2 regions of the Cedecea davisae genome follow, and region 1 is predicted to be linked to the other one. Evidence: predicted binding sites of a transcription regulator. Region 1 holds the regulator's gene; the other holds the start of a gene.
What was found. Region 1 encodes sigma-54, which starts transcription at its own class of promoters, with help from an activator protein. Its sites were predicted from a motif close to GTTGGCACANNTTTCGCTNT; they were not measured.

Region 1 (3,411 bases):
AAAAATGCAGGCGTTTAGCGATAAAGGCAAGCGAGTCACCACCGTGCTGGTGCCGTCTCAGTTGCAAAACAAAAACGGCCAGCAGCCGGCACAGAAAAAGAGTAACTAATTCGTTATGGCAACTTTAATTGCGAAAAACCTGGCTAAAGCCTACAAGGGCCGCCGCGTGGTCGAAGACGTCAGCCTGACCGTTAAATCAGGCGAAATCGTTGGGCTGCTCGGGCCAAACGGCGCCGGTAAAACCACGACGTTTTATATGGTTGTAGGTATCGTGCCTCGCGATGCGGGCAATATCATCATTGATGATGAAGACATCAGCCTGCTTCCGCTACACGCCCGCGCACGTCGTGGTATCGGCTATCTGCCTCAGGAAGCCTCTATTTTCCGCCGCCTGAGCGTTTTCGATAATCTGATGGCGGTGTTGCAGATTCGCGATGACCTGACCTCAGAGCAGCGCGAAGATCGCGCCAACGAGCTGATGGAAGAGTTCCACATCTCTCATCTGCGCAATAGCCTTGGGCAGTCGCTGTCCGGCGGGGAGCGCCGCCGCGTTGAAATAGCCCGCGCGCTGGCAGCAAACCCAAAATTCATCCTGCTGGATGAACCTTTTGCCGGCGTAGACCCGATCTCCGTAATTGATATCAAACGCATCATCGAGCATCTGCGCGACAGCGGCCTCGGCGTGCTGATTACCGACCATAACGTCCGCGAAACGCTGGCCGTCTGCGAACGCGCCTATATCGTTAGCCAGGGCCACCTGATTGCCCACGGCACGCCGGAAGAAATCCTTGAAGACGAGCAAGTTAAGCGAGTCTATCTGGGCGAAGAGTTCAGACTCTGATAGGGTGGGAAGTCTTACACGACTTATTTGAGGACGTTTGCTCTGAACATGAAGCAAGGTTTGCAATTACGGCTTAGCCAACAACTTGCTATGACGCCCCAGCTACAGCAGGCAATTCGCCTGTTGCAGCTCTCGACGTTAGAGCTTCAGCAAGAACTCCAGCAGGCACTGGACAGCAATCCATTGCTTGAGCAAACCGACCTGCATGATGAAATCGATACTCAGGAAATGCCTGAGAGCGAAGCCATGGACACCCGCGAAGCCCTCGAACAGAAAGATATGCCGGAGGAGCTGCCGCTGGACGCCAGTTGGGATGAGATCTACACCGCAGGAACCCCTTCAGGCACCGGCACCGACTATCTCGACGATGAGCTTCCCGTTTATCAGGGTGAAACAACCCAGTCGCTTCAGGACTACCTGATGTGGCAAGTTGACCTGACGCCCTTCTCCGACACGGACACCGCGATTGCAACTTCGATAGTCGACGCGGTAGACGAAACCGGGTATCTAACCGTCCCGCTGGAAGACATTCTGGAAAGCATGGGCAACGACGAGGTCACGCTCGATGAAGTCGAAGCGGTGCTTAAGCGTATTCAGCGCTTCGATCCGGTAGGGGTGGCGGCGAGAGATTTGCGCGACTGCCTGCTGATCCAACTTTCTCAATTCGCCAAAGAAACGCCCTGGCTGGCTGAAGCTCGCCTGATTGTTAGCGATCATTTAGATCTGCTGGCTAACCACGATTTCCGCGCCTTAATGCGCGTAACAAGAATCAAAGAAGACGTGCTGAAAGAGGCCATGTGCCTGATTCAGTCGCTTGACCCACGCCCCGGCCAGTCCATTCAAACCGGCGAGCCTGAATACGTTATTCCGGACGTGCTGGTGCGTAAGCTACAGTCACGCTGGACCGTAGAGCTTAACTCCGACAGCATTCCCCGTCTCAAAATCAACCAGCAATATGCCGCCATGGGCGGAAATACCCGCAATGACAGCGATTCGCAGTTTATTCGCAGTCACCTGCAGGAAGCGAAGTGGTTGATTAAAAGTCTCGAAAGCCGCAATGATACGCTGTTACGCGTTAGCCGCTGCATTGTGGAGCAGCAGCAGGGCTTTTTTGAGCATGGCGAAGAGCACATGAAGCCGATGGTGCTGGCGGATATTGCCCAGGCGGTAGAGATGCACGAATCGACCATCTCAAGGGTGACGACGCAGAAGTATTTGCACAGCCCGCGCGGCATTTTTGAATTGAAGTATTTCTTCTCCAGCCATGTCAGTACCGAAGGCGGCGGCGAAGCCTCCTCAACGGCAATTCGTGCGCTGGTGAAGAAGTTAATAGCTGCGGAAAACCCCGCCAAACCTCTGAGCGACAGTAAATTAACCTCAATGCTGTCGGATCAGGGTATTATGGTGGCACGCCGCACAGTTGCGAAGTACCGAGAATCTTTATCCATTCCACCGTCAAACCAGCGTAAACAGCTGGTGTGACTTCACCGATAAGGAAGACACTATGCAGCTCAACATTACAGGGCAAAACGTCGAGATAACCGATGCACTGCGTGATTTTTTGAACGCTAAGTTTGCCAAACTGGAGCAGTACTTCGAAAGAATCAACCAGGTCTATATTGTATTAAAGGTGGAAAAAGTAACTCATGCGGCGGATGCTACGCTGCACGTGAACGGTGGAGAACTGCATGCCAGCGCCGAAGGCCAGGACATGTATGCCGCGATTGACGGACTGATTGATAAACTGGCCCGACAGTTAACAAAACACAAAGATAAACTAAAACAGCACTGATAATCCGGGCATCAGATGTGCATACGGTCGGCCCGCTGCCTGTGTAGCGGGCCGTTCGCACAAAAAATGCTTAGGTGAACTTATGATGAACAACGATTCGGCTCTACAACTGAGCAATGTCCTTAACCAGGAATGTACTCGCAGTGGCGTCCACTGCCAGAGTAAAAAACGTGCGCTGGAAATTATCAGCGAACTGGCAGCAAAACAGCTTGGCCTGCCGCCGCAGGTCGTTTTCGAAGCCGTATTAACCCGCGAACGTATGGGCAGTACCGGCATTGGCAACGGCATTGCAATTCCCCACGGCAAGCTTGAGGAAGATACGCTGCGCGCCGTTGGCGTCTTTATCCAGCTGGAAACGCCTATTGCTTTTGATGCTATCGACAACCAGCCGGTGGACTTGCTGTTCGCGCTGCTGGTGCCGGCGGATCAAACCAAGACCCACCTTCATACGCTGTCTCTGGTGGCGAAGCGTCTGGCGGATAAAACCATTTGCCGCCGCCTGCGTTCGGCCAGCAGCGATGAAGAGCTTTACCAGATAATTACTGAAACAGAAGTCGATAACGCCAGCGAAAACGAATAATCGGCACGTTTGATGTACCGGACAGATAAATCGGGGGAATGATTACATGGTGCTGATGATTGTCAGCGGCCGCTCAGGTTCAGGGAAGTCTGTAGCCTTGCGCGCACTGGAAGATATGGGATTCTACTGTGTGGATAACCTGCCGGTTGTTCTGCTGCCGGAGCTGGCAAAAACGCTTGCTGACCGGCAAATTTCCGC
Region 2 (3,411 bases), 1.4 Mb from region 1:
TTCGGCAGCACCACGCCGCTGCCGAACTCGTGATAAATACTTTGAATAAACGACACCGCCAGCCCGTTCCCGTCGATAACGCCCATCCAGACCGTATCTCCCGGCCCTTTGCCTTTGCCCCAGGGTGCAGCGCTCTGGTCGCTGACCTGCTCTGCCAGCAAATCAAGCGCCTCGGGCTCCAGCAGGTTTTGAACCGGATCGGGTATATGGCGCGGATCGGTAATATGGCGGTCACGCAGGGCAAAAGCTTTTTTGGTCGCCTCGACGATGCGGTGTACGGTTTGCGCCTCACTGGCTTCGGCCATGTGCAGGCGATCTGTAATGCCGAGGATAGCCAGCGAGACCAGCCCCTGCGTGGGTGGCGCGAGGTTGAAAATCTCTCCGGCCTGGTGTTCAAGGCGAAGCGGCTTGCCGCGTTTTGCCCGGTGGTTTGCCAGATCCTCCCCGGTAACCGGGATGCCCAAAGCCGCCAGTTCCTCCGCTATCAGGGCCGCCAGCGGGCCGCGATAAAAACTATCCAGGCCTTCTACGGTCAGGCGCGAGAGCGTTTCTGCCAGTTTTGGCTGCGTAAAACGGCTGCCGGTGGCGGGAATCTCCCCGCGCTGCAGGAAGGTTTGCGCGAAGCCGGGAACATCGGCCAGCTCGGCGTATTTGCTTTGGGTCGCGTTTGCCTGCGAGGCGGTAACCGGAATGCCGTCTGCCGCATAGCGAATAGCATCCGCCAGCAGGCGCGAAAGCGGTATCTGGCCGCCGCCAAGCTCCGCTGAAACTTTTAATGCTTCCGCCCAGCCGCTGAGCGTGCCGGGAACCGTTAATGCAGATTTGCTTCCACGATGGGGAATTGCCGTGTCTCCGGCATAAAAGTCCAGGGTCGCCAGCGAGCCGGCCGCCCCGCTTGCGTCGAGGGTGATGGGGTCCCCTTCCGGCGGGACAATCAGCCAGAAGCCGTCGCCGCCGATGCCGTTCATATGGGGGTAAACCACCGTAATAGTTGCGGCTGCGGCGACCATAGCTTCTATGGCATCGCCGCCCTGGCGCAGAACGGCCAGCGCGCTTTCGCTGGCCAGGTGGTGGGGCGCTACCGCCATGCCGCTGGGGGCCATATTGCTTTGCATGTTGTTATTCTCTTGCAGATGTTGCGCTCGGATAGGCAAAGCAGAAGCAAGAGATGTTCCAGGTTGACGAAGATCGTTTCACTGTGTCAGGCTGCGCTGAAACGAAAGTTACAGGAGTCGGAATGAAACAGTTAGATGAGCGTTTGCGGGCCTCATGGGCGCTATTTTCCCCGCAGGAGCAGCGCGTAGCTTCGTTCATTGTCGATCATTTTGACGACCTGATTAGCTATAACAGCGCCGAGCTGGCGCGGCTTTCCGGGGTATCAAAGGCTACCGTAAGCCGCTTGTTTAAACGCTTGGGCTATGAGCGTTATAAAGATATGCGCGACGAGCTGCGAATCCTGCGCCAGAGCGGCATGCCGCTGACGGAAAATCGTGATGCGGTGCAGGGCAACACGCTGCTGGCGAGGCACTACAAGCAGGAAATGGCCAATCTGACCAATCTGGTGAATCAGCTGGATTCGGCTCAGTTTGCCGAGGTGGTTAATGCCCTGGTCAGCGGAAAGCGTTTGTTTATCATCGGGATGCGAAATTCATGGCCGGTGGCGATGCACCTCCGCCAGCAGCTGCTGCAAATTCGCAGCGGGGTGCTGCTCCTGCCGCAGCCGGGGCAGACGCTGGCGGAAGAGCTGGTGGATATCGGCCCGGACGATTGCGTGGTTGCCGTGGCATTTCGCCGCAGGCCGCGCATCATCAAGCCTCTGCTCGCCAGTTTGCAGCAGCGCGGTATACCGCTGGTGGTGCTGAGCGAATCTTCTTCCTCCGGCCTGGCGGCTTATTCCCGCTGGCACCTGAGCGCGCCGCTCGACAGCGTCTCCGCTTTCGACAGCTATAGCAGCGCCATGAGCCTGGTGAATTTACTCGCGAACGCGGTGCTGCATGAGTCATTGACCAGCGGGCGTCAGCGTATCCATAATATCGCAGAATTGTATACAGAGCTGGACGAGCTGGAACAGCGTTAATGCTCCACCCTGGTGCAGTTGCACGGTCGGGGTGAGCCAGAATGGTTCATCATCCTTACTTCACTCTTTTTTTCCGCGCTGGCCCGACGCATCAGCCGGAAAAAAATTTGCCTGCGGCTGGCACATTAGTTGCAAAAGAAACGCATAAGAATCTTTTGTTTCAATCTCAGACTCAAGGAACCGCCATGTTTGATATTCAGCACTTCCCACAAATCAATCCGCCGCACCGTTTGCTGATGGGCCCTGGCCCGATCAACGCCGATCCGCGAGTATTGCGCGCCATGGCGAGCCAGCTTATCGGGCAGTATGACCCGGTGATGACGGGCTATATGAATGAAGTGATGGTGCTGTACCGTGAGCTTTTCCGTACCGAAAACAAATGGACGATGCTGGTAGATGGCACTTCACGCGCCGGTATCGAGGCTATTTTGCTGTCGGCTATTCGGCCCGGAGACAAAGTGCTGGTGCCGGTTTTTGGCCGCTTCGGCCATCTGCTGTGTGAGATTGCCCGCCGCTGCCGCGCCGAAGTTCACACCATTGAAGTGCCGTGGGGAGAAGTTTTCAGCCCGCAGCAAATTGAAGATGCCATCAAAAAGGTGAAACCTCGCCTGCTGCTGACGGTTCAGGGCGATACTTCCACCACCATGCTGCAACCGCTGGCGGAGCTGGGGGATATTTGCCGTCGCCACGGCGTGCTGTTCTATACCGATGCTACCGCTTCGTTCGGCGGCAACGAGCTGCTAACCGATGCATGGGGGCTGGATGCGGTTTCCGCTGGGCTGCAAAAATGCCTCGGCGGCCCGTCCGGCAGCTCGCCGGTAACCCTTAGCCCGCAGATGGAAGAAGTTATCCGCCGCCGTAAATGCGTAGAGGAAGGGATCCGTACCGCCGCGCACCAGGACGGCGACGATGAGATGATCTACTCCAACTATTTCGATCTCGGCATGGTGATGGACTACTGGGGGCCGGAGCGGCTTAACCACCACACCGAAGCCACCAGCATGCTGTTTGCCGCCCGAGAGTGCGCTCGCATTATTCTGGAAGAAGGGCTGGAAACCGGGATCGCTCGCCACGAACTGCACGGCAGGGCGATGGTCGCGGGTATTCAGGGTATGGGGCTGGAAACCTTCGGCGACTTAAACCACAAAATGAATAACGTGCTGGGCGTAGCTATTCCTTCTCAGGTTCATGGGGAAGAAGTTCGCAAGCTGCTGCTGGAAGACTTCCACATCGAAATCGGCACTTCTTTCGGCCCGCTTCAGGGCAAAATCTGGCGCATCGGCACTATGGGCTATAACGCCCGTAAAGACTGCGTGCTGCAAACGCTTACCGCC

Region 2: the regulator sigma-54 is predicted to act here: its motif matches at 2,194-2,213, upstream of ACG1VR_RS18655 (pyridoxal-phosphate-dependent aminotransferase family protein).

Annotation. Positions count from the first base shown of each region.
Region 1 is NZ_CP172054.1:336,871-340,281, reverse strand. It holds gene lptA (lipopolysaccharide ABC transporter substrate-binding protein LptA) at 1-109, shown strand, start outside; gene lptB (LPS export ABC transporter ATP-binding protein) at 116-841, shown strand; gene rpoN (RNA polymerase factor sigma-54) at 890-2,323, shown strand; gene hpf (ribosome hibernation promoting factor) at 2,346-2,633, shown strand; gene ptsN (PTS IIA-like nitrogen regulatory protein PtsN) at 2,716-3,213, shown strand; gene rapZ (RNase adapter RapZ) at 3,260-3,411, shown strand, end outside.
Region 2 is NZ_CP172054.1:3,902,321-3,905,731, reverse strand. It holds gene ACG1VR_RS18665 (gamma-glutamyltransferase family protein) at 1-1,115, opposite strand, end outside; gene ACG1VR_RS18660 (MurR/RpiR family transcriptional regulator) at 1,238-2,077, shown strand; gene ACG1VR_RS18655 (pyridoxal-phosphate-dependent aminotransferase family protein) at 2,263-3,411, shown strand, end outside.